Regions from separate parts of the Streptomyces griseobrunneus genome, predicted to be linked through region 4. Evidence: riboswitches for the same ligand, from Rfam matches in the RefSeq annotation. Region 4 holds a riboswitch; each other region holds the start of a gene.

Region 1 (6,959 bases), 3.9 Mb from region 4:
TCGCTCATGGGGCGAGCGTAGGCGCGGGGTCCCGAAACCGGAACGTCACCGCCGGAGTGACCGGGATCTCTTCCGGGGCCGAATGTGCCCGTCAAAAACTTCGCCAATGAGGGGTAAAGGGCAGCCCAGCCGGTGCCCCCCGGGCCTCCCCCAACCCCACCCGCACACAAGCGGAATCACTCAGACCCGATTGGGGTCACCACAGCGCCCCGCTCAGTTCATCTTCCGTTCACCCAGGTTGCCTACGGTCCACGAGCCACTGACGTCGAACGATTGCCTGGGTAAATGGAACACATCACGCTGCTGCTCGCGATTGTGGTCGTGACAGCTCTCGTGTTCGATTTCACGAACGGTTTCCACGACACCGCCAACGCGATGGCTACCACCATCTCGACCGGCGCCCTGAAGCCCAAGACAGCGGTGGCCATGTCCGCCGTTCTCAACCTCATCGGCGCGTTCCTGTCGGTGGAGGTCGCCAAGACGATCTCCGGCGGGATCGTCAACGAGAACGGCCTCAGAACCGAGGTCATCTTCGCGGCGCTCGTCGGCGCCATCCTGTGGAATCTGCTGACCTGGCTGGTCGGCCTGCCCTCCAGTTCCTCCCACGCCCTGTTCGGCGGCCTGATCGGCGCCGCCGTCATGTCGGCCGGCTGGTCCTCGATCAACGGCGGCACCGTCGTCACCAAGGTGCTGCTGCCCGCGATCGCCGCCCCGCTGGTCGCCGGTCTCGCCGCGATGCTGGCCACGCGGCTGACGTACCGGATCAACCGGAACGTCACCGACCCGAACCAGCTCAAGTCGACGGCGAAGGGCTACCGGGCGGGGCAGATCGCCTCGGCCGGTCTCGTCTCGCTCGCCCACGGCACCAACGACGCCCAGAAGACGATGGGCATCATCACCCTGGCCCTGGTCACCGGCGGCGTCCTCGCCCCCGGCTCCAACCCGCCGATGTGGGTCATCGTCTCCGCCGGTGTCGCCATCGCGCTCGGCACCTACCTCGGTGGCTGGCGCATCATCCGCACCATGGGCAGCGGCCTGACCGACCTGAAGCCGCCGCAGGGCTTCGCCGCCCAGACCAGTGCGGCGACCGTCATCCTGGCCTCCTCGCACCTCGGCTTCTCCCTCTCCACCACCCAGTCCTGCTCCGGCGCCGTCATGGGCGCGGGCCTCGGCCGCAAGGGAGGCGTGGTCCGCTGGTCCACCGCCACCCGGATGTTCGTCGCCTGGGGTCTGACGCTCCCGGCCGCCGGCCTGGTCGGCGCGGGTGCCGAGTTCCTCACCAAGCAGGGCCCCTGGGGCATCGCCGTCACCGCGACCCTGCTGGTCGGGGGCTCCTTCGCCATCTGGCTGGCCTCGCGCCGCCAGCCGGTCGACCACACCAACGTCAACGAGACGGCCGGTGCCGACGAGCCCCAGGGTGTCGTCACCACCGCCATGGCAGCGGTCCAGACGCCGCCCATCGGCACCATCCCCAACGACCTCATGACCACCATCCCGGCCCCGGCCGCCTCGCCCGACGACACGGCGCGGCCCTCGGCCACGGTGTAAGGACAGATCCGTATGAAAATCGACTGGGCAGCTCTCGCCTCCGTCTTCGGTGTCAGTCTCGTGGTCACCGTCGCGCTGGTCGGCCTCTTCACCGTGGGCATCGTCGCCCTCTCCAAGCTGTCGGCCACGGCCGGCGGCAGCGCCTCAGGCGGATCGGCCGCACTGGCGCGCACCGGCGCGTACGCCTGCTTCGCGGCGTGCGTCGCGGCGGTCGCGTACGGCATCTATCTGATCGTCGCCTGACGCACCCACCGCACTCCCCCGGGCCGGACACACCCACCGTGTGTCCGGCCCGATGTGCGTCTGCGCACACTGGAGCTCCGCAGGTCAACAGCAGGTTGACGGCTGTTCTCGCAGCGTGGTGGACTGCCGGAGCCATTTACGGCGACAGCAGAGGAAGCCGGTGCGAATCCGGCGCGGTCCCGCCACTGTCACCGGGGAGCACTCCCCCACACCGGATGTCACGGCCCTCGTCACGCGGGCTGGAAGGCCGGGGGAAGTGCGGATCCGGAAGCCAGGAGACTCTCGTCGCCGGTCACGTCGAACCAGGGCGCGGACCCTGAGTGAGGACATAAGCCATGCCCGGCCGCCGTGCGCCGCATCCTGTTCCTCTCCATGCCGGAACCCCTCTGCCCTCGGCGGGCTGATCCGTGCGTGTCGATCGCGTCTTCGCGTACGGCGCCACCGCCGGGCTGATCGCCGACGCGTTGCTGGGCGACCCGCGCCGGGGGCATCCCGTAGCCGGTTTCGGCCGGGCCGCCGCGCGGGTGGAGTCCCTGCTGTGGCGTGACGACCGCGGCCGGGGCGCGCTGCACACCCTCGTCTGCGCCGGAGGCGCCGTGGGGGCCGCCGCACTGGCCGCCCGTGCCGTACGAGGCCGCCCCGTGCTCGCCGTCGCGCTGACCGCCGCCGCCACCTGGTCGGTCGTCGGCGGTACGTCGCTGGGCCGGGAGGCCCGCGCCATCGGCGGCGCGCTGGCCGCCGGGGACCTCGATGTGGCCCGGGAGCGGCTGCCGCATCTGTGCGGGCGCGATCCGCACTCGCTGGACGGGCCGCAGATCGCCCGCGCCGTCGTCGAGTCGGTCGCCGAGAACACCTCGGACGCCGTCGTCGGCGCGCTGGTGTGGGGGGCGATCGGCGGGGTGCCGGGGCTCGTCGGCTTCCGGGCCGTGAACACGCTCGACGCGATGGTCGGCCACAAGTCGCCCCGCCACCGCCGTTACGGCTGGGCCTCGGCCCGCCTGGACGACCTCGCGGGGTGGCCCGGTGCCCGGCTGACGGCCGCGCTGGCCGTGGTGGCGGGCGGGCGGCCCTCGGAGGCCGTACGCGCCTGGAAGGCGGACGCGGGGCGCCACCCGAGCCCGAACGCGGGGCCGGTGGAGGCCGCGTTCGCCGGGGCTCTCGGCGTACGGCTCGGCGGGACGCTGGCGTACGCGGGGCGCGTCGAGCACCGGCCGGTCCTGAACGGGGAGTCCGGGCGGGATGTGCGGAGTGCGGACATCGAACGCGCGGTGCGGCTGTCGCGCCGGGTGAGTCTGCTGGCCCTCGGCGTGTGCGTGGTGGGCCGGACGGCCGTGGGGCACCTGGTCGCGGGACGGAAGCGGGGACGGGCATGAGTGGGTCCGGGGAACGCGGTACGGGAAGGGGAGCGGGCATGGGTGGCGGGCTGCTGGTCGCGGGGACCACATCGGACGCGGGCAAGAGCGTCGTCACGGCGGGCATCTGCCGCTGGCTGGTGCGCCGGGGCGTGAAGGTCGCGCCCTTCAAGGCGCAGAACATGTCCCTCAACTCCTTCGTCACCCGCGAGGGCGCGGAGATCGGGCGCGCCCAGGCCATGCAGGCGCAGGCCGCCCGGGTGGAGCCGACCGCGCTGATGAACCCGGTCCTGCTCAAGCCCGGCAGCGACCGCTCCAGCCAGGTCGTCCTGATGGGCAGGCCGGTGGGAGAGATGAGCGCCAGGGGCTACCACGGCGGCCGCCAGGAGGCCCTGCTCGGGACGGTCGTGGACTGCCTGGAGCAGCTGCGGTCGAGCTATGACGCGGTGATCTGTGAAGGGGCCGGGTCGCCGGCCGAGATCAACCTGCGGCGCACGGACATCGTGAACATGGGGATCGCGCGGGCCGCGAAGTTCCCCGTGCTGGTGGTCGGGGACATCGACCGGGGCGGGGTCTTCGCCTCGTTCTTCGGGACCACGGCGCTGCTGAGCGCCGAGGACCAGTCGCTGGTCGCGGGGTACCTGGTGAACAAGTTCCGGGGTGACGTCTCGCTGCTGGAGCCGGGCCTGGACATGCTGTACGGGCTGACCGGGCGGCGGACGTACGGCGTGCTGCCGTACGCCCACGGGCTCGGTATCGACGAGGAGGACGGCCTGCGGGTCTCCTTGCGGGGTGCGGTGCGGGAGTCGGCCGTGGCTCCCCCGCACGGCGAGGACGTGCTGCGGGTCGCGGTCTGCGCGGTGCCGCTGATGTCGAACTTCACGGACGTGGACGCGCTGGCCGCCGAACCGGGCGTCGTCGTGCGGTTCGTGGACCGGGCCGACGAGCTGGCCGACGCGGACCTGGTCATCGTGCCCGGGACGCGCGGCACGGTGAAGGCGCTGGCCTGGCTGCGGGAGCGGGGCCTCGCCGACGCGCTGGTGCGGCGGGCGGCGGAGGGCCGGCCGGTGCTGGGGATCTGCGGCGGGTTCCAGGTGCTCGGTGAGCGGATCGAGGACGAGGTGGAGTCGCGGGCCGGGGTCGTGGACGGGTTGGGGCTGCTGCCGGTGCGGGTTCGCTTCGACCGGGCCAAGACGCTGGCGCGGCCGGTGGGTTCGGCGCTCGGGGAGCCGGTGGAGGGGTACGAGATCCACCACGGGGTGGCCGATGTGCAGGGCGGGGAGCCGTTCCTGGACGGGTGCCGGGTGGGGGCGGTGTGGGGGACGCACTGGCACGGGTCGCTGGAGAGCGACGGGTTCCGGCGGCGGTTCCTGGTGGAGGTGGCGCGGGCCGCCGGGCGGCGGTTCGTTCCCGCGCCGGACACGAGTTTCGGGGTGTTGCGGGAGGAGCAGCTGGACCGGCTGGGGGATCTGGTGGAGGAGCATGCGGATACGGATGCGTTGTGGCGGTTGATCGAGGGGGGTGCGCCGGTGGGGTTGCCGTTCGTGCCGCCGGGGGCGCCGCCCGCTGTGCCGGGTGCGGCGGAGAGTCGGGGCGCTGCCCCGGGCCCCGCTCCTCAATCGCCGGAGGGGCTTGAAATGGCTCGCCCGGAGGCGCTGGGAGAAGCCCGTAATTCCCAGGGGCTTGATTTTGTTGACGTCGACCAGGAGGCCAAGTGAGTACGCCGTATCCCTTCACCGCGATCGTCGGGCAGGACGACCTGCGGCTCGGGCTGTTGCTGAACGCTGTCAGTCCGGCCGTCGGTGGTGTGCTCGTGCGGGGCGAGAAGGGGACCGCCAAGTCCACCGCCGTCCGGGCGCTGGCCGCGCTCGTGCCCGAGGTCTCCGTCGTTCCGGGGTGCCGGTTCTCCTGTGATCCCGGCTCCCCCGATCCCGCGTGTCCTGATGGGCCGCACGCGGACGCCGCCGGTGTGTCGCGGGCCGCGCGGACCGTGGAGCTGCCCGTCGGGGCGTCCGAGGACCGGCTCGTGGGGGCGCTGGACATCGAGCGGGCGCTCTCGGAGGGCGTGAAGGCGTTCGAGCCGGGGCTGCTGGCCGACGCGCACCGCGGGATCCTCTACGTCGACGAGGTCAACCTCCTCCACGACCACCTGGTGGACCTGCTGCTGGACGCGGCCGCCATGGGTGCCTCGTACGTCGAGCGCGAAGGCGTCTCCGTACGGCATGCGGCACGGTTCCTGCTGGTCGGGACGATGAACCCGGAAGAGGGCGAGCTGCGGCCGCAGTTGCTCGACCGGTTCGGGCTGACCGTCGAGGTGGCCGCCTCCCGGGACACCGACGAGCGGGTCGAGGTCGTGCGGCGCCGGCTCGCGTACGACGACGATCCCGGGGGCTTCGCCGCGCGCTGGGCCGAGGAGGAGTCGGCCCTGCGGGAGCGGATCGCCACCGCGCGCGCCCTGCTTCCCCAGGTGCTCCTGGGCGACGGCGTGCTGCGCCAGATCGCCGCCACCTGCGCCGCGTTCGAGGTCGACGGGATGCGGGCCGACATCGTGATGGCCCGTACCGCGACCGCGCTCGCCGCCTGGGCCGGACGTGAGGAGGTGACCGCCGACGACGTACGGCAGGCCGCTCTGCTGGCGCTCCCCCACCGGCGCCGCCGCAACCCGTTCGACGCGCCCGGCCTGGACGAGGACAAGCTGGACCAGACCCTGGACGAGGCCGCCGGGGACCAGGGGCGGAGCGACGAGGGGCAGAACAACGACGACGATCCCGATCCTGATGGGGGCGGGAACGACGACGGCGGTGGTGGCGGTGGTGGTGGTGTGCCGCCGCAGGCCGACGGGGACCGTACGCCGCCCCAGGGGGAAGGTGGCGACACGTCGTCACAGGCCCCCGAAGGCAGCCCCGACGCGCCCGGGCGGTCCGCCGGGGCCGAGCAGCAGCCGGTGGCGTCCGCCGAGCCGTTCCGTACGAAGATGCTCAGCGTGCCGGGGCTCGGTGAGGGGGCTGCCGGGCGGCGCTCCCGGGCCCGTACCGAGCACGGGCGCACCACCGGCGCGCGGCGGCCGCAGGGGTCGCTGACCAAGCTGCACCTGGCCGCGACCGTGCAGGCCGCCGCACCCCACCAGCGGGCGCGCGGGCGCTCCGGGCGGGGGCTCGTGGTGCGCCGGGACGATCTGCGGCAGGCGACCCGGGAGGGGCGTGAGGGCAACCTCGTGCTGTTCGTCGTGGACGCCTCCGGGTCGATGGCGGCCCGGCAGCGGATGAGCGCGGTCAAGGGGGCCGTGCTGTCGCTGCTGCTCGATGCCTACCAGCGGCGGGACAAGGTCGGTCTGGTCACCTTCCGGGGCAAGGACGCCGAGGTGGCGCTGCCGCCGACCTCGTCCGTGGACGCGGCCGCCTCCCGGCTGGAGTCGCTGCCGACCGGGGGGCGCACTCCGCTCGCCGCCGGGCTGCTCAAGGCCCATGACGTGCTGCGGGTGGAGCGGCTGCGCGATCCGTCGCGGCGGCCGCTGCTCGTCGTGGTGACGGACGGCCGGGCGACCGGTGGTCCGGAGCCGGTGGCGCTCGCGGGGCGGGCGGCGCGGCTGCACCAGGCCGAAGGGACGGCCTCGGTCGTCGTGGACTGCGAGTCGGGGTACGTACGCCTCGGTCTCGCCGGGGAGTTGGCCCGGGAACTGGGAGGCACCGCCGTCACGCTCGACGAGCTGCGGGCCGACTCGATCGCCGGGCTCGTCAAGGACGTCACCGCAGCCGGGAGGGCCGCTTAATGCCGCAGGGACAGCCGACATCGGTGCCGGACGACGGGCTCACCACC
Region 2 (6,959 bases), 5.0 Mb from region 4:
CCCGACCGGGACGAGGCCGAGCGGCTGGTCGCCGTCGCCAAGGGGTGGATCACCTGGCGGGCCCGGGAGGTCATCGTCGAGTGCCGGGAGCGGTGCGGGGCGCAGGGACTGCTGGAGAACAACGGCATGACCGAGCTGTTCACCGGCATCGAGGGTGCGATCACCGCCGAGGGCGACAACCTCGCCGTCCACGCCAAGGCCGCCGCCGAGATGCTGTTCAGCGCCACGCTCCGGGAGGAGGAACCGGAGGAGGACCCCGGCGAGCTGGACGATCCCCGGTTCCTTGGCCGGCTGCTCGCGGCGGTGGAGGACATCTGGTTCGACCGCGCCCGGGAGCGGATCAGCGCCGCCCCGGCCGGTGACCCGCTCGGCCGGTGGAACGCCGCATCGGGTCCTGCGCTGCGCGGGGTGGAGGCGTACGGCTACCGGCAGGCGAGCGAGGCGTACGCGCAGTCCACCGCCGCCCTGTCCGAGGGGCCGGCCCGTGAGCGGCTGACCGAACTGCACCGTCTTTTCGCCCTCCAGTGGGTCGCCCGCAACAGCGGTGACCTGCTGGCCACCGGACGGCTGACCGCCGAACAGGTGTCCTTGCTGCCCGACGCGGTGGAGCGGCTCATCGCGACCGTGGCCCGGCACGCCCCCGCCCTGGTGAAGTCGTTCGCGCTGCCGGAACGCCTGATGTCGGACTGGCCGATCGCCGGACCCGGTTACGCGGACGCCTACGACGACCCGGAGGGGTCCTGGCACCGGCACCGCAGGGCCGGGGCCGGGAGCCGCACAGCGGATTTCCGGCGGCCCGTCTGTGGCAGCAAACGGCGTCCGCTGCGCGAGAAGGTGGCGGCGCTCGGTACCCGCGGAGTGCTGCTCGCGTACTGGGGAACCACGTCCGTGCTCTCCCGATGGTTCGAGAAGCCGCAGGTGAGCGTAGACGAATCGGTTCGCCCCAAGGCGTAACCGGAAGATCGTCATCCAGTTACATCGGGCGGTGGGGTTACGTTCAACCACCCGCCATTCGTGAAGCTGCCGACGAGCCGCCGAAGAGCTGCCGACCAGCTGTCGATGAGAGGAAACACCGTGAAGACCCAGACCATCCACCCGAAGATCACCGAGGTGCTGACCGAGACGTTCAAGGTGCCCGCAGTCGAAATCCTGCCGGAGTCCACGATGGACAGCCTGGAGATGGACTCCCTGGCGGTCGCCGAGTTCGCCGTCATCATCAAGGAGACCCTGGGCGTCGCCGCCGACTCCGAGAAGCTCTACAAGGACGCCACGCTCGCCGACATCTCCGCGTTCATCGACGCGGCCGTCGGCGGCGAGGCGGCAGTCGGTTCGGTGCCGGTGAGCAACACCCGATGAACCGACCCGCCATCGCCGTCACCGGTCTGGGGATGATCACCCCGGCCGGCCACACCACCGACACCACCTGGGACGGGGTCTGCCGCGGCGAGTCCTTCGCGCGCACCGTCCCCGAACTGCACGGCTGCGCCATCGACTTCGCCTGTACGGTCACCGGCATCGACCTGGACGAGGCGGTCGGCGGCCGCAGCGCCTTCCGCATGGGCCGGTACGTCAAGCTCGCCGTCCTCGCCGCCCGGGAGGCGGTGACCGACGCCGGGCTCGACCCCGCCCGCTGGGACGGCGCCCGCGTCGCCGTCGTCGTCGGCACCAGCAGCGGGGGATCCGCCGGACTCACCGAACAGGCCGTCGCCCTGGAGCGGCGCGGCCCCGAGGCCACCTCGCCCTCGGGCATCCTGCTCACCATCCCGAGCATGCCCGCGGCCGAGATCGCGATCCAGATGAAGGCCACGGGCCCCAGCCTGGCACCGTGCACCGCGTGTTCCTCCGGGGTGACCGCCCTCTCGGTGGCCCGCGACATGCTGGCGCTCGGACAGTGCGACATCGCGATCGCCGGAGCCACCGAGTCGATCGTCTTCCCGGTCGCCATGACCGGCTTCGCCCGCTCGGGCGCGGCGGCGCTGCGGGACGGGGACCCCGCCCGTCTCTGCCGCCCCTTCGCCGCCGACCGGGCCGGGCTCGTCATGGGCGAAGGCGCCGCGATCATGGTCCTGGAGCGGGCCGAGGACGCCCGCGCCAGGGGAGCGGTCCCCCGTGCGCTGCTGGCCGGCACCGGCGCCACGACCGACGCCCACCACCCCACCAGCCCGCACCCCTCCGGGGCGGTCGCCCAGGCCGCCGTGGACGCGGCGCTGGCCGATGCGGGCTGGCGGGCCGAGGACGTCGACCACGTCAACGCGCACGGGACCTCGACCCCCCTCAACGACGCGACGGAAGCCGCCCTCATCGGCCGGGCCTACCCGCACCGGCCGCCCGTCACCGCCCCCAAGGGCGTCCTGGGCCACTGCATGGGGGCGGCCGGTGCCATCGAGGCGGGGCTGACCGTCCTGACGCTCCAGCACGGCATCGTCCCGCCGATCGCGAACCTGGACGCCCCCGACCCCGGGTTCGCCATCGACTGCGTCACCAAGATCCCGCGTGAGCTGCCCGTACGACGGGCCGTCAGCCACTCCTTCGGGTTCGGCGGACAGAACGCGGTGATCGCCCTGCAGGCTCCGTAAAAGGGGCGGCCGGGCCGGGGCGGCGGGACGATCCCGCGCCGCACCGGCCCGGCAGGGACCGGTACGCGCACCGGCTCTGAGCTGCGCGAAGACCCGTGATAGCTTGCCGGGGCCAGTCGAACCCCAGCGACGGGGTCAGGGAATCCGGTGCGAGACCGGAACTGACGCGCAGCGGTGAGGGGGACGGGCGGGGCCACGGCCACTGGAGCACGGGAGTGTTCCGGGAAGGCGTCCCGCCCGGACGAACCCGAGTCCGAAGACCTGCTGGCACCCGCGCCCCGCACCGGGGGCACGGGAACCGTACGACGGGCTCCGCGGCTGGGCCCAGAGACACCGAGGTCCTCCGTGCTGTCCAAGGCCACCCCTGCCCCGATACGCACCGCCGCCCTGTTCGCGGCGGGACTCGTCCTGCTCACGGCCTGCGGCGGCGGGTCCACCACCCCGTCCGCCGACGGCGGCGACAAGGCCGACGGCTTCCCGCTCACCCTCAAGAACTGCGGGCGAACCGTCACCGTGAAGGCAGCGCCCCAGCGGGCCGTCTCGGTCGACCAGGGCTCGACCGAGATCCTGCTCTCCCTCGGCCTCGCCGACCGGATCGCGGGAACCGCGACCTGGAGCGACCCGGTCATGAAGGGCCTGGAGAAGGCCAACGCGGGCGTCGAGCGCATCTCCGACAACCGGCCCTCCTCGGAGAAGGTCCTCGACAAGGAGCCCGACTTCCTCAGCGCCTCCTTCGCCTCCACCCTCGCCAGGGGCGGTGTCGCCCCCCGCGAACAGTTCGAGAAGCTGGGCGTCCCCACCTACATCTCGCCCGCCGACTGCATCGGCAAGGACAACAGCGGCGGCGGCGACGGAGCCCGTACCGAGCCCCTCACCATGGACAGCGTCTACATCGAAGTCCACGAACTGGCCCAGGTGTTCGGCGTTCCCGAGCGCGGCGACGCCCTGGTGAAGAAGCTCCGGGCCCGGGTGGCGAAGGCCACCGACGGCATCGACGCCTCGAACGCCTCCCTCCTCTACTGGTTCTCCGACTCCAAGGCCCCCTACCTCGCGGGCTGCTGCGGCGCCCCCGGCGTCATCACCCGCGAACTCGGCGCGAGGAACGTCTTCGACGACACCCACGACGAATGGCCCCAGATCAGCTGGGAGACCGTCGCCGACCGCAACCCCGACGTCCTGGTCATCGGCGACCTGAGCCGCACGATGCAGACGGCCGAGAGCGCCGGGAAGAAGATCGAGTTCCTGGAGTCCAACCCGGTCACGAAGACCATGGACGCCGTCAGGAACCGCCGGTACGTGCTGCTCAGCGGCCAGGCCATGAACCCCACCATCCGGACGGTCGAGGGACTGGAGCGCGTCGCCGCCGGGCTGCGCGACTTCGGGCTCACGGGGTGAGCGGCGGCAACCCGGCGGTGCGGGAGACCGCGGAGCTGAAGGCACCGGCGGCGCCGGGCCCGGTACGGAGCGGCGGCCCGGTCGCGGTGCTGCTCTGGACCGGCGGGCTCCTGCTCCTGCTGCTCTCCGTCGCCGTCGCCGTCACGATCGGGCCCGCCCGGATCTCCGTCCCCGACGTCTGGTCCGCCGTCGCCTCCCACCTCGGCTTCGGCGCATCGGAGCTGAGCCCGATCCGGGACGGCATCATCTGGAACCTGCGCATGCCCCGCACCCTGCTCGCCGCCGTGTGCGGCGCCGGGCTCGCGGTGTGCGGCACGGTGATGCAGTCCCTGCTGCGCAACCCGCTCGCCGACCCCTTCGTGCTCGGCGTCTCCTCCGGGGCCTCCACCGGGGCGGTCGTCGTGGTCGTCCTCGGCGTCGGCGGGGGAGCGGTGTCGCTGTCGGCCGGGGCCTTCGCCGGGGCCATCTGCTCGTTCGCCCTGGTCATGCTCCTCAGCCACACCCTCGGTGCCACCACCGACCGGGTGGTGCTCTCCGGAGTCGCAGCGATGCAGCTCTTCTCCGCCCTGACCTCCTTCGTCGTCATGACCTCCGCCGACGCCGAGCAGACCCGCGGAGTGCTGTTCTGGCTCCTCGGCTCGCTCAGCGGCGTCGGCTGGAGCGAGGTCGCCCTCTGCACCGCCGTCCTCGCCGGCTGCCTGGTGATCTGCCTGGCCCACGCCCGTACGCTCGACGCCTTCGCCTTCGGGCAGGACGCCGCCGCCGCGCTCGGCGTCAATGTCGCCCGCACCCGGATCGTGCTGCTGTGCACCACCGCCCTGCTGACCGCGGCCCTCGTCAGCTCGGCCGGGGCGATCGGCTTCGTCGGCCTGGTGCTCCCGCACGCGGCCCGTGCCCTCACCGGCTCCGGGCACCGGCGCCTGCTGCCGGTCACCGCACTCGCCGGGGCCGTCTTCCTGGTCTGGGTCGACACCCTCGCCCGCACGGTCCTGGACCCGCAGGAGGTGCCCGTCGGCGTGGTCACCGCGCTGATCGGCGTCCCGGCCTTCGTCCTCGTCCTGTACCGCACCCGGAGTACGTCATGAGCGCTTCCACGGGCCTGCGCGCCGACCGGGTCGGCCGGGAGGCCGGCGGCCGGCTCATCCTCGACGGGGTGGACATCACCCCGCCGCCCGGCGCCACCGTCGGGCTGCTCGGCCCCAACGGCTCCGGCAAATCGACCCTGTTGAGGATCCTCGCGGGCCTCCTCGCCCCGGACACCGGCGTCGTCACGCTGGACGGCGACCCCCTGGTGGGTCTCGGCCGCCGTACCGTGGCCCGCCGGATCGCCGTGGTCGACCAGCACGCCGTCACCCAGGTCGACCTCAGCGTCCTGGACGTCGTGCGCCTCGGCCGCATCCCGCACCGCCGCGCCTGGTCCGCCCCGGACCGTACGGATGAGGAAGCCGTCACCGACGCCCTGCGGCGCACCGGCCTCGCGGACCGGGCCGCCCAGTCCTGGCACACCCTGTCCGGCGGCGAACGCCAGCGCGTCCAGATCGCCCGCGCACTGGCCCAGCAGCCCCGCGAACTCCTCCTGGACGAGCCGACGAACCACCTGGACATCCAGCACCAGCTGGAACTGCTCGCCCTGGTCGCCGAGCTGCCCCTCACCAGCGTCATCGCCCTGCACGACCTCAACCTCGCGGCGATGTTCTGCGACCGGATCACCGTGATGAAGGCGGGCCGGGTCATCGCGGGCGGCACCCCGGCCGAGGTCATCACCGAAGAACTCATCGAGGACGTCTACGGGGTCCGGGCGGTCGTCACCCCGGACGGGCCGGACGGACGTCCCTCGGTACGGTTCCTGCCGCGCCGCTGACCACCGGCGACCCGGCCCCGCCCCGGACAGCCCTCCGGGCGGACCCGTTCGCACGGGCCCGCCCGGAGGCCGAGGACATGGGAGCGGCCTTCCGGCCGCCTAAGGGGGTACGCCGTCAGCGGCGGCGTCCCTGGCCGAACTCGCCACCGGTGTCCTTGCCGGTGTCCATGTCCTTGCCGTCGCCGTAGTCGATCTTCTCCTTGCGGACCTCGGCGGAGACTTCCTTCTGCTCGGTGACCTTGTTGGTCTCCAGGCGGACCCGCTCCACCGGGACGGCCTCCTTGCGGACGGTGGCGCGCTCCGCGTGCAGGGTGACCTCCACGTCCTGCTCGCCGAAGTCCGTGGTGCCGGTCACCTTCTCGCCGGGCCGCAGCGGTTCGCGGACCACCCGCACCTCCTCGTGGGAGACGGGCACGGACCGGGTGACCTCCTCGGTCACCACGTACTTGTGCAGCCTCGCCCGGCCGCTCTCGTACTCCTCCGTACCGACGTGCAGCTGCTCCTCGGAGCGGATCATCTCCTCCTTGCCGCTCAGGTCGGCGGCCCGGGACGTCCCCGCTCCGGCGCCCGCCAGCGGACGGGACGTGGCGGACATGTCCGTGTCGCGGTGCTTGCCCGTACCGGCCATGCCCGCTGCTCCGGTCGTGCCCGCGGCCCCGGCGCTCGTGGTGGCCCTGCCGGTCGCCTCGGCGTTCGGCGGCGTACCCGTGCCACGGGCCGCGCCCGCCGCACCGGCTCCGGCCGCGCCCATGGCGCCCGTTCCGGCGACGGTCCGGGCGTCGGCACCGGTGCCCGTGCCCTTGGTGTCACCGAGGTTGCCGGACTTCCTGGTCAGGCCGTAGTGCCGGTAGAGCTCCTCCTCCTCGGCGACGGAGAGGTGCGCGTCCGCGTCCACGCGGGGCGCCTCCTTGACCGTGTCCTTGGAGTGCGAGACGTGCAGGTCGGAGCCCACTCGACGGGCCCCGGCGAGCGGTACGAAGCTCTCCTTCATGCCGAACATGCCGGTCTTGACCGTCACCCAGTCGGGCTTGCCGGTGTCGTCGTCGACGTACACCCGGCCCACGCTGCCGACCTTCTCGCCCTCGTTGTCGTACACGGTCAGACCGTCGAGCTCTCCGGAATCCGTG
Region 3 (6,959 bases), on a different replicon from region 4:
CACTTCGGACGGCGATGTGAGACACGGCCTCCGGGCAAGTTCCGTACTGCCGTGGAACGTCCTCCGAACGGGTGACTGAGGGCGTCGGATCGGTCCGCGCACCAATCCGGCCCGGCGGGCGGCGCCGAATGGTGGGTGCGGGGGCGCGGAGCGGGCGCTCCCGCACTCACTGCCCGGGACCGGATCGGCAGCCTGGCAAGATCCGGCCCCGGGCAGGCAGCACGTGTCGGCCCTCCCCGCCCTGTTCCGCCTTTCGTCGCCGGTTCGCTGACTTCCGGTCAGGTCGTGCGGGCATGGTGACCCAGATGTAACCGAATGGCGTAGGCGAGCCGGAACCACAGAGCGTCACAGGCCGTTCTTCTTGCCAATACACGGCCGCCGACCCGCGGTGGCGACGAGTGAGGGAAGCGCGAATATGAAGAAGACAGTCGGGTGGGCCCAGGACGGCGACGACTGGACTATCACGGTGAACGGCACCCTGTACCGGGCCGTCGAGCGGCCCGCCGACGGGCGCGTGCACGACTATCTGGTGCGGGGGGACGACCTGACCGCCGAGTGCCCGAGCCTCGGCCACGGGCTCGGAGTGATCCGGGCGCACGAGTCCCGGAGCTGACCTCCGGCCGGCCCGGCGACGAGGTGCGGCGGCCGCCCGCGCCACGACGCGATCCGCCGCCCCTGTCCGGAGCCCCTGCTCGCGGGCCGGGGCCTCAGCCGGCCGTACCGCCTGCGCGGTGCGCGGCGTCCGCGCCCTCCGGGCCGTCCGGCCGGTGGCGCAGCAGATAGGTGTCCATGATCCAGCCGTGCCGTTCGCGGGCCTCGGCGCGCACCTGGCTGATCCGCTCGGCGACCTCGTCCAGGGGGCCGGAGACCAGGAGTTCGTCGGGGGTGCCGATGTAGGCGCCCCAGTAGATCCACAGGTCCCTGCCGGTCAGATGGGTGAAGCTCTCGTGGCCGTCGAGCATCACCACGATGTCGCCGTCGTCGTCCGGGAACCCCTCGGCGAGCCGCCTGCCGGGGGTGATGTGGATGGGGCGGCCGACCTGGTTCAGGGTGATGCGGTGGCGGGCGGCGAGCGCGGAGACGCTGCTGATCCCGGGGATCACCTCATGGCCGAATTCCACCGTGCCCCGGGCACGGATGTCCTCCAGGATCGCCAGGGTGCTGTCGTACAGGGACGGGTCGCCCCACACAAGGAAGGCCCCGCACTCCCCCGGTGCCAGCTCCTCGGTGATCAGGCGTTCGCAGGTGTCGGCGCGGCGGTGGCGCCAGTCGTGCACCGCCGAGGTGTAGCGACCGCGGTCGTCCTGGGTCCGGTCCCGCCAGGGGTCCTCGGCCTCGACGACCCGGTAGGGGCCGGTGAGGTGCTCCTCCAGGATGTCCCGCCGCAGCCGGGTCAGGGACTCCTTCTCCCGGCCCTTGCCGAGCACGAAGAAGACCTGGGCCCGGCGCATCGCCTTCACCGCGGCGAGCGTCAGATGGTCGGGGTCGCCGGCTCCCATGCCGATGACGAGGATGTGCCGTGGTGCGTCGCTCATGTCGGCCGATCATGCCAGGAGCGGGGCGGGCGGACATGCCGGGGGCGAGGCGGGCGATCGTGCCGGGGGGCGAGGCGGGGTGGACTTACCAGGACGTCCAACCATATGTTCGTGAGCAGCGGGGTGAGCGGTGTGCAGCCGGTCGCCCTCAAGGCCCGTGGTGTCAGGGAAGCCGGTGCGAATCCGGCGCGGTCCCGCCACTGTGACCGGGGAGTCCGTCCTCGCAGGACACGCCACTGACGGTGCAGAAGCCGTCGGGAAGGCATGAGGGCGCGCGCTGATCCGGGAGTCAGGATACCGGCCGCGGGATGTTCCGTGTTTCCACGAGGATGGAGCAGATCCGCTCGATCGTGCTGCACACCAGCCACCACACCCACCAGGTGATCGGCTCCGGTTCCGGGGACCCGCAGAAGTACGATCCGGCGGCGAGCCGCGAGACGCTCGACCACTCGGTGCCGTGCATCTTCGCGGTGGCGCTGGAGGACGGTGTCTGGCACCACGAGTGGTCGTACGCCCCCGAGCGGGCGCAGCGGCCCGGGACGGTCGAGCTGTGGCAGCGGATCTCCACGGTGGAGGACCCGGAGTGGACCCGGCGCTACCACGACCCGGACCCGGAGCGGCGGGCCTTCGGCGGCCGGGCGGTGGTGACCCTGGTGGACGGCACGGTGATCGAGGACGAGCTGGCGGTGGCCGACGCGCATCCGGCGGGGGCCCGGCCCTTCGACCGTTCGGGGTACGTGGCGAAGTTCCGGACGCTGGCGGAGGGCATCGTCGCGGCCGGGGACCAGGACCGGCTGTTGCGGATGCCGGGCGCGATCAACCCGTACTCGGCGCGGCTGATCCAGGAGGCCGGGTTCGAGGCGTTGTATCTGTCGGGGGCGGTACTCGCCGCCGAACTGGCGCTACCCGAAATCGGGTTGACCTCGTCGACCGAGATCGCAGCGCGGGCCCAGCAGATCGCCCGGGTCACGGATCTGCCCGCCCTGACCGACGCGGACACGGGCTTCGGCGAGCCGATGAACGCGGCGCGCACGGTCCAGTTGATGGAGGACGCGGGGCTCGCCGGGCTGCACCTGGAGGACCAGGTCAACCCCAAGCGGTGCGGCCACCTGGACGGCAAGACGCTCGTGGGGCGCGCGGAGATGGTCCGCAAGGTGCGGGCCGCCGCCGACGCCCGCCGCGATCCGGACTTCCTGCTGATGGCCCGCACCGACGCCGGGGCCCCGAGGGCCTCGAAGCGGCGATCGACCGCGCGAAGGCGTACGTGGACGCGGGCGCGGACGCCGTCTTCCCCGAAGCGCTCGCGGACGAGGGTGAGTTCGAGGCGTTCCGGGCCGCCGTCGACGTACCGCTGCTGGCGAACATGACGGAGTTCGGCAAGGGACCGCTGCTGGACACGGCGACGCTGGAGAGCCTCGGCTACAACATCGCGCTCTACCCCGTCACCCTCTTCCGCCTCGCGATGGGCGCGGTCGAGGACGGGCTGCGGACCCTGGCCGCCGAAGGCACCCAACAGGCCCTGCTGCCCCGGATGCAGACGCGTTCGCGACTGTACGAGGTGCTCGGTTACGAGGAGTACGGCGCCTTCGACTCAGCGGTCTTCGACTTCACGCTGCCGCCCGGGGCCTGAGCCGCCCGCGAACCTGTGCCGCCCGGCCGCCGGCACCCGCCCCGGCCGGGCCACCACCCCACCCTGGACTACCCCGCCGGGCTCGCGTACCACCTGATGGGGTTCGACATCGCGGCCTTCACCCCGGTCTTCGTGATGAGCCGGGTCACCGGGTGGAGCGCCCACATCAGCGAACAGCTCGAACACAACGCGCTGATCCGCCCGCTCGGCGTCTACAACGGGCCCGAGCAGCGGACCGTCCCGGCGCACACCGGTACATGAACGGGGGATGATCGACGCCCCCGCGTGCGTTATAGCCGGTTGTGTCCGGCTCATCACCGAGCCGGACCGCGGAACTGGAGCTGGAGGCGGCGCTGTGCACGGTGAGTACAAGGTTCCCGGCGGCAAGCTGGTCGTGGTGGACCTGGACGTCGAGGGCGGGGCGCTGCGGAACGTCCGCGTCGCCGGGGACTTCTTCCTCGAACCCGACGAGGCGATCCTGGCGATCGACGCGGCCCTGGAGGGTGCTCCGGCCAACACGGACACGGCGGGACTCGCGGCCCGGATCGAGGCGGCGCTGCCCGACTCCACGGTGATGCTCGGGCTGAGTGCGGAGGGTGTCGCCATCGCCGTACGCCGGGCGCTGGCGCAGGCCACGGAGTGGAGCGACTACGACTGGCAGCTGATCCACGAGGCCCCGCAGTCGCCCGCGCTGCACATGGCGCTGGACGAGGTCATCACCGCCGAGGTGGCGGCGGGGCTGCGTCCGCCGACGCTGCGGGTCTGGGAGTGGGACTCCCCCGCAGTGATCATCGGCAGCTTCCAGTCGCTGCGCAACGAGGTCGATCCGGCGGGCGTGGAGCGGCACGGGGTGAGCGTCGTACGCCGGATCTCCGGCGGCGGCGCGATGTTCGCCGAGCCGAGCTCCACCATCACCTACTCGCTGGCCGTCCCGCAGTCCCTCGTCTCGGGCCTCTCCTTCGCCGACAGTTACGCCTATCTGGACGACTGGGTCCTCGAAGCCCTCGCGGACATGGGCATCAAGGCCTGGTACCAGCCGCTCAACGACATCGCCACCGAGGTCGGCAAGATCGCGGGGGCGGCGCAGAAGCGGGTGGTGGGGCCGGACGGCGGTCCCGGGGCCGTGCTGCACCACGTGACCATGGCGTACGACATCGATGCCGACAAGATGCTGGAGGTGCTGCGGATCGGCAAGGAGAAGATGTCCGACAAGGGCACCCGGTCGGCGAAGAAGCGTGTCGACCCGTTGCGCCGGCAGACCGGTCTGCCGCGCCAGGCCGTGATCGAGCGCATGATCGAGTCGTTCCGCAAGCGCCACGGCCTCACCGCGGGCAGCGTCACCGACGCCGAGCTGGCGCGCGCCGAGGAGCTCGTACGGACGAAGTTCGCCACGCCGGAGTGGACGGCCCGGGTGCCGTAGGGACTTCTCCACGGGCCCGCATACTGGGAGGCATGGACAGAGAGCAGCCAGGATCCGGTGCACGGGAACGGCTGGGCCGGTCCCTGTTCTCCCGGGTCGCGGGTCCCTCCGGGCCGGAGAACCGGGCCCGGATCCACGGCACCCCCGGCCCCCGCTGGTTCGGCCCGGACCGGCCGGTGCGCCGGGTGCACGGGGACGCGTCCATGTTCATCGGCGGGCTGCGCGCCCTGCTCCTCCAGTCGCTGCACCCCCTCGCGATGGCCGCCGTCGCCGGCCACTCGGGGTTCAAGGGCGATCCGTGGGGGCGGCTCCAGCGGACCAGCACGTTCCTGGCGGTGACCACGTTCGGTACGACCGAGCACGCCCAGGAGGCGGTCGACCGCGTACGGGCCGTGCACGAGGGGGTGCGCGGAATCGCGCCGTCCGGTGAGCCGTACCACGCGGCCGACCCGCACCTGCTGTGCTGGGTGCACATCGCCGAGGTGGACAGCTTCCTCCGCGCCCACCAGCGGTACGGGGCGCGGCCGCTGGACGGCGCCGGGTGCGACGGATACATCCACGACATGGCGACGGTGGCCCGTGCCCTCGGCATCCCCGACCCGCCGCACGACCGCGCGGAGCTGGCGACGCGCATCGCCGCCTACCGCCCGGAGCTGCGCGCCACCCAGGAGGCCCTGGACGCGGCCCGCTTCATTCTGCTGCACCCGCCGCTGCCCTGGCCGGCCCGTCCCCCGTACGCCGTACTCGCCGCCAACGCGGTGGCCGCCCTGCCGCCGTGGGCCCGGGAGCCGCTGCGGCTTCCCCGGGTGCCGGGGGTCGAGGAGGTCTGCGTACGGCCCGCCGGGAAGGCCCTGACCAGGACCATCCGGTGGGCGATGACCCCACCGCCCGCGCCCGCTGGGGCGTGAGGGTCCCCGGGTGCCGGAGACCGCCGATGGCAGGACGATGGAGGGGACCGTAAGCAGGGGGGCCACGGCGGGAGGCCCCGGTGGCACGCAACGAAGTGACCGATGTACTCGTCGCGGGCGCCGGCCCGGTCGGGCTGACGCTCGCCGCCGAGCTGCGGCGGTCGGGGGTCTCCTGCCGGATCGTGGACCGCCTCCCGGCCCGGCTGCCGTACGCCAAGGCGGTGGGGATCCAGCCGCGCACCCTGGAGCTCTTCGACCGGATGGGCCTGGTGCGGGAGGTGCTGGACGCGGCGGTCGCGATGCGCGGGCAGCTGACGTACGTGAACGGGGCCGAGCAGGGCCGGATCGAGCTCGTCCTCCCGCCCGAGGTGCCGTACGGCTTCGCCGCGCTGCCGCAGTACGAGACCGAACGCGTCCTGGAGGAGTTCCTCGGGCGGTTCGGTACCGGGATCGAGCGCTCGACCGAGCTGGTGGCGTTCGCCCAGGACCCCGCCGGGGTGACCAGCAGGCTCACCACCGCTTCCGGGGCCGAGGAGGAGGTCCGGTCCCGGTTCCTGGTGGGGTGCGACGGGGCCCACAGCGTGGTCCGCAAGGGGCTCGGGCTCACCTTCGAGGGCGGCGCGTTCCCGGAGGAGTACATGCTCGCCGATGTGGAGGTGGGCTGGGGACTGCCGCCCGGGTACGGGGTGCGGTCCATGCACCGCGGCGAGGACGGTGCCATCGACGACCTGCTGGTCTGCATCCCGCTGCCGGGGAACGGCCGCTACCGGATGTCGATGCTGGTGCCGCCCGAGCTGTCCGCCGCCCGGCAGGCCTCCGGAACGGCGGACGGCGACGGGGTGGCCCACGGGTTGGAGGGCGGCACGGCTCCCGCGCTCGCCGACATCCAGAAGGTCCTGGACCGGCTGGCGCCGGAGCCGGTCACCGCGTCCACGCTGCGCTGGTCCTCGGTGTTCCGGATCAGCCACCGGCTGGTGGACCGGTACGGGGAGGGCCGGGTGTTCGTCGCCGGGGACGCGGCGCACATCCATCCGCCGACCGGCGCCCAGGGCATGAACACGGGTGTCCAGGACGCCTGCAATCTGGCGTGGAAGCTCGCCCTGGCCGTCGGGGGCGCCGCCCACCCGGGCCTGGTGGCGAGTTACGACGCGGAGCGGCACCCGGTGGGCGAGGAGGTGGTGGGCCGGACCGTCCGCCATGCCGCCGAGGGCGTCCAGGCCGACCCGACGGACCCTGAGACGCTGATGCTCCGCGAGGCCCAGCTGCTGATCGGCTACCGGGAGAGCCCGCTCGTGACGCCGCTGCCCCGGCCGGACGGGGCGACGCTCCGGCCCGGCGACCGGGCCCCGGACTGCGGCGGCCTCACCGGGGACATCGCCGCCTACCCGGTGCGTCTCTTCGACCTGCTGCGCGGGCGCGCCCACGTCCTGCTGGTGTACGGGAACCACCCGGCCGGTGACACACCC
Region 4 (6,959 bases):
CATCGACTCGGTGTTCATGCCCGGCAGGCCATCGCCGCACAGGTCGCGGCCGAACTGCAGCTCCGCCTCGACCGCTTCCTTCAGCATGTCGGTGACCTGCTGCTGGAGAGCGTCGTCGAAGAGCTCCGGCTCCTCCTTGCGGACGGTGTCCACGACCTCGAACGCGAAGTTCATGTGCATCGTCTCGTCACGGAACACCCAGTTGGTGCCCGTGGCGAGACCGTGCAGCAGACCGCGCGAGCGGAACCAGTACACGTACGCGAAGGCGCCGTAGAAGAACAGCCCCTCGATGCAGGCCGCGAAGCAGATCAGGTTCAGCAGGAAGCGGCGGCGGTCGGCCTTCGTCTCCAGCTGGTCGATCTTCTCGACCGAGTCCATCCACTTGAAGCAGAACTGGGCCTTCTCGCGGATCGAGGGGATCTCCTCGACCGCGTCGAACGCCGCCGCCCGGTCGTCCGGGTCGGGCAGATAGGTGTCCAGCAGCGTCAGATAGAACTGGACGTGCACGGCCTCCTCGAAGAGCTGCCGCGACAGGTACAGCCGCGCCTCGGGGGAGTTGATGTGCTTGTACAGCGTCAGCACGAGGTTGTTCGAGACGATCGAGTCACCGGTCGCGAAGAACGCCACCAGCCGGCCGATCATGTGCTGCTCACCCGGCGAAAGCTTCGCGAGGTCGGCGACGTCCGAGTGGAGGTCGACCTCCTCGACGGTCCAGGTGTTCTTGATCGCGTCCCGGTAGCGCTCGTAGAAGTCCGGGTAGCGCATGGGACGCAGGGTCAGCTCGAAGCCCGGGTCGAGCAGGTTCTTGGTGTCGTTGGTGCTCATTACTGGCAGGCCTCGCAGGACTCAGGGTTTTCCAGGGAGCAGGCGATGGCGTCCGCGTCGGGAGCCGAAGCCTGCTGTACGGGAATGGGGGCGGCGGCCGACGCCTGGCCGGACGCGGCACGGGCGATCCGGGTCGCCGGGCGCGAACGCAGGTAGTACGTCGTCTTCAGCCCCTGCTTCCAGGCGTACGCGTACATCGAGGAGAGCTTGCCGATCGTCGGCGTCTCCAGGAACAGGTTGAGCGACTGGCTCTGGTCGAGGAACGGCGTACGGGCCGCCGCCATGTCGATCAGGCCGCGCTGCGGGATCTCCCACGCGGTGCGGTACAGCGCCCGCACGTCCTCGGGGATCCAGGCGAAGCCCTGCACCGAGCCGCTCGCCTCGCGCAGCGCCTCACGGGTGCGGGCGTCCCACACGCCGAGCTTCTTGAGCTCGTTCACCAGGTAGGCGTTGACCTGGAGGAACTCACCGCTGAGCGTCTCGCGCTTGAACAGGTTGGAGACCTGCGGCTCGATGCACTCGTACACACCGGCGATCGAGGCGATCGTGGCGGTCGGGGCGATGGCTAGCAGCAGCGAGTTGCGCATGCCGGTCTTCGCGACCCGGGCGCGCAGGGTGTCCCAGCGCTCCGGCCAGTTCAGCTCGGTGTCGTAGTGGTCGGGGTGCAGCACACCGCGTGCGGCCCGGGTCTCGGACCATGCGGGCAGCGGGCCCGAACGCTCGGCGAGGTCGCAGGACGCCTCGTACGCGGCGAGCATGATGCGCTCGGAGATCTTCGTGGAGAGCGCGCGGGCCTCGGGGGAGTCGAAGGGCAGGCGCAGCTGGAAGAAGACGTCCTGGAGGCCCATCGCGCCCAGGCCGACCGGCCGCCAGCGGGAGTTGGAGCGCCCGGCCTGCTCGGTCGGGTAGAAGTTGATGTCGACGACCCGGTCCAGGAACGTCACGGCGGTACGCACGGTGGCGTCCAGGCGCTCCCAGTCGATCGAGCCGTTCGCCACGAAGGCGCCCAGGTTGACCGAGCCCAGGTTGCAGACGGCCGTCTCGCCGTCGTCCGTGACTTCGAGGATCTCCGTGCACAGGTTCGAGGAGTGCACGACCCGGCCCGGCTCGGCGGTCTGGTTCGCGGTCCGGTTGGAGGCGTCCTTGAACGTCATCCAGCCCTGGCCGGTCTGCGCGAGGGTCCGCATCATCCGGCCGTACAGCTCACGCGCCGGAATCGTCTTGCGGGCCAGGCCCTTGGCCTCGGCCGCGCGGTAGGCGGCGTCGAACTCGTCGCCCCAGAGGTCGACCAGCTCGGGGACCTCGGCGGGGGAGAACAGCGACCAGTCGGTGTCCGTGTCGACGCGGCGCATGAACTCGTCCGGGATCCAGTGCGCCAGGTTCAGGTTGTGCGTACGGCGCTGGTCCTCACCGGTGTTGTCGCGGAGCTCCAGGAACTCCTCGATGTCCGCGTGCCAGGTCTCCAGGTAGACCGCCGCCGCGCCCTTGCGGCGGCCGCCCTGGTTCACCGCCGCGACGGAGGCGTCCAGCGTCTTGAGGAACGGCACGATGCCGTTGGAGTGCCCGTTGGTGCCCCGGATCAGCGAACCACGGGCGCGGATACGGGAGTAGGAGAGGCCGATACCGCCGGCGTGCTTCGAGAGGCGCGCCACCTGGTGGTAGCGGTCGTAGATCGAGTCCAGCTCGTCCTTGGGCGAGTCCAGCAGGTAGCAGGAGGACATCTGCGGGTGCCGGGTGCCGGAGTTGAAGAGCGTGGGGGAGGAGGGGAGGTAGTCCAGTCGGCTCATCAGCCGGTAGAGCGCGGCGACCTCGTCCAGCGCCCGCACCGAGTCGTCCTCGGCCAGACCCGCGGCCACGCGCAGCATGAAGTGCTGCGGGGTCTCGATGACCTGACGGGTGAGCGGGTGGCGCAGCAGGTAACGGCTGTGCAGCGTACGGAGACCGAAGTAGCCGAAGCGGTCGTCCGCGCCCTCGGCCATGGCCTGCTCGACGAGTTCGTCGAGCGCGGCCGCGTGGAGCGCGACGAAGTCGGCGGTGCGGTCGGCGATCAGACCCTCGCGGTGGCCCACGGCGACGGAGGCGGAGAAGCGCGTGGCGCCCTGGCCGGCGGCCTCGTCCGCGATCGTGCGGGTCAGCAGCCGGGCGGCGAGTTTGGAGTACGCCGGGTCCTCGGAGATCAGCCCCGCGGCGGCCTCGGTGGCCAGCGAGCGCAGCTCGGCCTCGTCGGAGCGGGCGTTGCGCCCGCGCAGCGCGGAGGCGGCGACCCGTCCGGGGTCGGTGTCGGGCAGATCGACGGTGAGGTCGGTCAGGGTCCGCAGCAGGGCGGTCCCGGGTCCGTCGTTCGTGCCTGCTCCGGACGCGGTGGAGGCAGCGGATTCGGTGGCTGAAACCGGATCGGCGGGCGCGATGGTCACTGGGCTTTCCCTCGCTCGGCTGGGGGCCGGCGGCGAGCGGGGGAGCCGGGCAGCACGATGCCCCGAAGGGCAGCACTGCTCACGGCGTCCACCGGCCCATCCGCGAGGCCCGGACGTCTGGCGTCCGGTTCGGTCGAGCCGGACGCGCTGTCGACAGGTCTTCGGACTTCGGGTGTGCAAAAGCACACTGATCACACCGTTGCGGGACAGTTCCGGATTCGCACCGGATTCCCCTGCGGCGACAGCGAGGTCGAGCATACATGTGGGGGGCGCTCGTTGAGGAAGCCCCCACATGTTGTGTCGGCGTGAACAGATGTCGGTACGGCGGTCTGGCTTCTTCGCCCGGCTTTTTCCGTATCGGCGGCGCACGCGGGCCCTCTTGCGGGGGTGCGAAATGGGGCCGCCGCGCCCCTGGGAGGGGTGCGACGGCCCCGTTCGGCCGGTGGTGGTCAGCAGCAGCGGAAGCCCTCGCGGGGGTCCGCCTCGCGGGCGTCCGTGCGGCTGTGTTCGAAGGCGCGGCGGGTCATGACCGGCGTGCCCGGATCGTGGGACCGGGCGTGCGCCACATAGCGGTCGTACGCCGACTCGCCGGTCAGTTCACGGACGTACCAGCGGATCCGTCCCGCCACCCGCCGTACGTCCGCGCCGGTCATGTCCGGCTCCCTGTCCCCGCCGCCTCCTTGCGGATGCCTCCCTCGGGGCCGACGCCCGCGGCGGCCAGTTCGGCCTTCTCCTCCTTGGTCGCGAGGAGCGAGGCCGGGGCGACGAGCTTGGACTCGACGTACGGCGCCTCGTGGAGCCTGGCGCTCTCCGGGTCGCGGATGGCGTTGAAGCAGACCCGGCCGGCGTCCACGAGCACCACGATGATGAGGACGGCGAAGAGCGTGCACAGCACGCCGTCGACGGTGGAGTTGGTGACGACGGTCTGCATGTCGTCCATGGACTTGGCCGGCGGCAGCACCTCGCCCGCGTCGATGCCCGCCTGGTACTTGTCGCGCTGGGCGAAGAAGCCGACCTTCACGTCCGGCGAGAAGATCTTCTGCCAGCTCGCGGTGAGGGTGACCGCCACGTCCCAGGCGAGCGGGACCGCGGTGACCCACGCCCACTTCAGGCGGCCGGACTTGACGAGCAGGGTGGTGCAGACGGCCAGCGCGACGGCGGCCAGCAGCTGGTTGGCGATGCCGAAGAGCGGGAAGAGCTGGTTGATGCCGCCCAGCGGGTCGTGCACACCGACCCAGAGGAAGTAGCCCCAGCCGCCCACCACGACGGCGCTGGCGAACCAGACCCCCGGCTTCCAGCTGACCTCGCGGAACGGCTTGTAGGCGTTGCCCAGCATGTCCTGGAGCATGAAGCGCCCGACCCGGGTGCCGGCGTCCACGGTGGTGAGGATGAAGAGCGCCTCGAACATGATGGCGAAGTGGTACCAGAACGCCTTCATCGCGGTCCCGCCGATCACCGCGGAGAAGATCTCCGACATGCCGAGCGCGAACGTGGGCGCGCCGCCGGTCCGGGAGAGCAGGCTCGCCTCCTCCACGTCCTTGGCGGCCTGGGCGAGGGCATCCGGGGTGATGGTGAAGCCGAAGTTGGCGACGGCCTGGGAGGCGGACTGGACGCTGTCACCGATCACGCCGACGGGCGCGTTGATGGCGAAGTACAGGCCCGGGTCGATGATGCAGGCGGCGATCATCGCCATGATCGCCACGAACGACTCGACCAGCATGGCGCCGTAGCCGATCATCCGGATCTGCGTCTCCTTCTGGACCATCTTCGGCGTGGTGCCGGAGGAGACCAGGGAGTGGAAGCCGGAGAGCGCGCCGCAGGCGATGGTGATGAAGACGAACGGGAACATCGAGCCGGCGAAGACCGGGCCCGAGCCGCTGGTGGCGAAGTCGGTGACCGCGGGCATCTTCAGGGTCGGCAGCGCGACGACCACGCCGAGGGCCAGCAGCCCGATGGTGCCGACCTTCATGAAGGTGGAGAGGTAGTCGCGCGGGGCCAGCAGCAGCCACACGGGCAGCACGGAGGCGAGGAACCCGTACACGATCATCCAGATGACCAGTGTGCCCGGCTCCAGGGTGAAGAAGCCCGCCCAGGAGGACTCGGCGACCCAGCCGCCGGAGACGATCGCGAGCAGCAGCAGCGCGACGCCGATGAAGGAGACCTCGCTGACCTTGCCGGGCCGCAGGGTGCGCAGATAGACACCCATGAAGAGGGCGATCGGGATCGTCATGCCGATGGAGAAGACGCCCCACGGCGAGTGGGCGAGCGCGTTCACGATGACCAGCGCGAGGACCGCGAGCAGGATAATCATGATGACGAAGACCGCGATCAGGGCGGCGATCCCGCCGACCGGGCCTATCTCGTCGCGCGCCATCTGCCCGAGCGAACGGCCGTTGCGGCGGGTGGAGAAGAACAGTGTCACCATGTCCTGGACGGCACCGGCGAAGATGACGCCGACGACGAGCCATATCGTGCCGGGCAGGTAGCCCATCTGTGCCGCGAGCACGGGGCCGACCAGCGGGCCCGCCCCGGCGATGGCGGCGAAGTGGTGGCCGAACAGGACCCGGCGGTCGGTGGGGTGGAAGTCGACACCGTTGTCCAGCAGCTCGGCGGGGGTCGCGCGGTTCTTGTCGACCTTCAGCACCCGGTTGGCGATGAACCGGGAGTAGAAGCGGTACGCGATGGCGTACGAGCCCAGCGCCGCGGCCAGCATCCAGGCGGCGGAGACCTCTTCACCGCGCGAGAGCGCGAGGGTGGCCCAGCCGATGGCGCCGGCCAGGGCGACCAGGCTCCAGACGACTATGGACTTGGGGGACAGTGTCCGCCGTCCCGGTGCTCGTGGAACCGGTGGTGCTGGTGTGGGCGATTCCGGCATATCGATCCGTCCCCTCGCGTGATCACTGTCGTAACGTGCGCGAAATCTAGGTGGTACGGCCGCTCTCCGGAACCCCTGTCCGCATACCGGTCGCGTATCGCCGATGTCTCCACCGAAGTTCCGCAGTAAGGACACGGACGGCGGGCGGGATCGGTTCACGCGATCCGGCTCCACCGGGGATGACCGAAAACAGGCGTTGGCCCGGGAAGGGAATCCCCGGTCCAACGCCTGTTCGCATGGTGCTGGTTCTCAGTCGGTCGGCCGCTTCAGGCGGGCCACGAACTTGTACCGGTCGCCCCGGTACACCGATCGCACCCACTCCACCGGTTCGCCCTGCCCGTCGATCGAATGACGGGAGAGCATCAGCATCGGCAGCCCCACGTCCGTCCCCAGCAGACCCGCCTCGCGCGGGGTGGCGAGCGAGGTCTCGATGGTCTCCTCCGCCTCGGCCAGGCGGACGTCGTACACCTCGGCGAGCGCGGTGTAGAGCGAGGTGTACTTCACCAGCGAACGGCGCAGCGCGGGGAAGCGTTTGGCCGAAAGATGGGTGGTCTCGATCGCCATCGGCTCCCCGCTGGCGAGCCGCAGCCGCTCGATGCGCAGCACACGGCCGCCCGTCGAGATGTCCAGCAGACCGGCGAGCGTGTCGTCCGCCGTGACATAGCCGATGTCGAGCAGCTGGGACGTCGGCTCCAGGCCCTGGGCGCGCATGTCCTCGGTGTACGAGGTCAGCTGGAGCGCCTGGGAGACCTTGGGCTTGGCGACGAAGGTCCCCTTGCCCTGGATGCGTTCGAGCCGGCCCTCGACGACCAGCTCCTGCAGGGCCTGGCGCACGGTGGTGCGCG

The links. A riboswitch is a leader RNA that binds a small molecule or an ion and turns the genes downstream of it on or off. The one in region 4 is predicted to bind cobalamin.
Region 1: another riboswitch for cobalamin. It lies ahead of ACK8N7_RS29200 (cobalamin biosynthesis protein); the one in region 4 lies ahead of ACK8N7_RS10980 (ribonucleoside-diphosphate reductase subunit alpha).
Region 2: another riboswitch for cobalamin. It lies ahead of ACK8N7_RS34405 (ABC transporter substrate-binding protein); the one in region 4 lies ahead of ACK8N7_RS10980 (ribonucleoside-diphosphate reductase subunit alpha).
Region 3: another riboswitch for cobalamin. It lies ahead of ACK8N7_RS37510 (MmgE/PrpD family protein); the one in region 4 lies ahead of ACK8N7_RS10980 (ribonucleoside-diphosphate reductase subunit alpha).

Annotation. Positions count from the first base shown of each region.
Region 1 covers NZ_CP177080.1:6,415,888-6,422,846, reverse strand. The annotation lists gene ACK8N7_RS29215 (class II aldolase/adducin family protein) at 1-8, opposite strand, end outside; gene ACK8N7_RS29210 (inorganic phosphate transporter) at 286-1,548, shown strand; gene ACK8N7_RS29205 (hypothetical protein) at 1,561-1,791, shown strand; cobalamin riboswitch at 1,942-2,073, shown strand; gene ACK8N7_RS29200 (cobalamin biosynthesis protein) at 2,199-3,164, shown strand; gene ACK8N7_RS29195 (cobyric acid synthase) at 3,203-4,861, shown strand; gene ACK8N7_RS29190 (putative cobaltochelatase) at 4,858-6,912, shown strand; gene cobO (cob(I)yrinic acid a,c-diamide adenosyltransferase) at 6,912-6,959, shown strand, end outside.
Region 2 covers NZ_CP177080.1:7,544,445-7,551,403, forward strand. The annotation lists gene ACK8N7_RS34390 (acyl-CoA dehydrogenase family protein) at 1-954, shown strand, start outside; gene ACK8N7_RS34395 (acyl carrier protein) at 1,075-1,356, shown strand; gene ACK8N7_RS34400 (beta-ketoacyl-[acyl-carrier-protein] synthase family protein) at 1,353-2,576, shown strand; cobalamin riboswitch at 2,673-2,859, shown strand; gene ACK8N7_RS34405 (ABC transporter substrate-binding protein) at 2,922-3,971, shown strand; gene ACK8N7_RS34410 (FecCD family ABC transporter permease) at 3,968-5,056, shown strand; gene ACK8N7_RS34415 (ABC transporter ATP-binding protein) at 5,053-5,832, shown strand; gene ACK8N7_RS34420 (PRC and DUF2382 domain-containing protein) at 5,948-6,959, opposite strand, start outside.
Region 3 covers NZ_CP177081.1:26,921-33,879, forward strand. The annotation lists gene ACK8N7_RS37500 (hypothetical protein) at 416-613, shown strand; gene cobF (precorrin-6A synthase (deacetylating)) at 708-1,535, opposite strand; cobalamin riboswitch at 1,677-1,855, shown strand; partial or broken gene ACK8N7_RS37510 (MmgE/PrpD family protein) at 1,868-2,335, shown strand; partial or broken gene prpB (methylisocitrate lyase) at 2,327-3,165, shown strand; partial or broken gene ACK8N7_RS37520 (citrate/2-methylcitrate synthase) at 3,208-3,426, shown strand; gene lplAB (lipoate-protein ligase LplAB) at 3,521-4,585, shown strand; gene ACK8N7_RS37530 (oxygenase MpaB family protein) at 4,618-5,493, shown strand; gene ACK8N7_RS37535 (FAD-dependent monooxygenase) at 5,574-6,959, shown strand, end outside.
Region 4 covers NZ_CP177080.1:2,509,953-2,516,911, reverse strand. The annotation lists gene ACK8N7_RS10985 (ribonucleotide-diphosphate reductase subunit beta) at 1-825, opposite strand, end outside; gene ACK8N7_RS10980 (ribonucleoside-diphosphate reductase subunit alpha) at 825-3,239, opposite strand; cobalamin riboswitch at 3,375-3,497, opposite strand; gene ACK8N7_RS10975 (YbdD/YjiX family protein) at 3,689-3,892, opposite strand; gene ACK8N7_RS10970 (carbon starvation CstA family protein) at 3,889-6,114, opposite strand; gene ACK8N7_RS10965 (GntR family transcriptional regulator) at 6,364-6,959, opposite strand, start outside.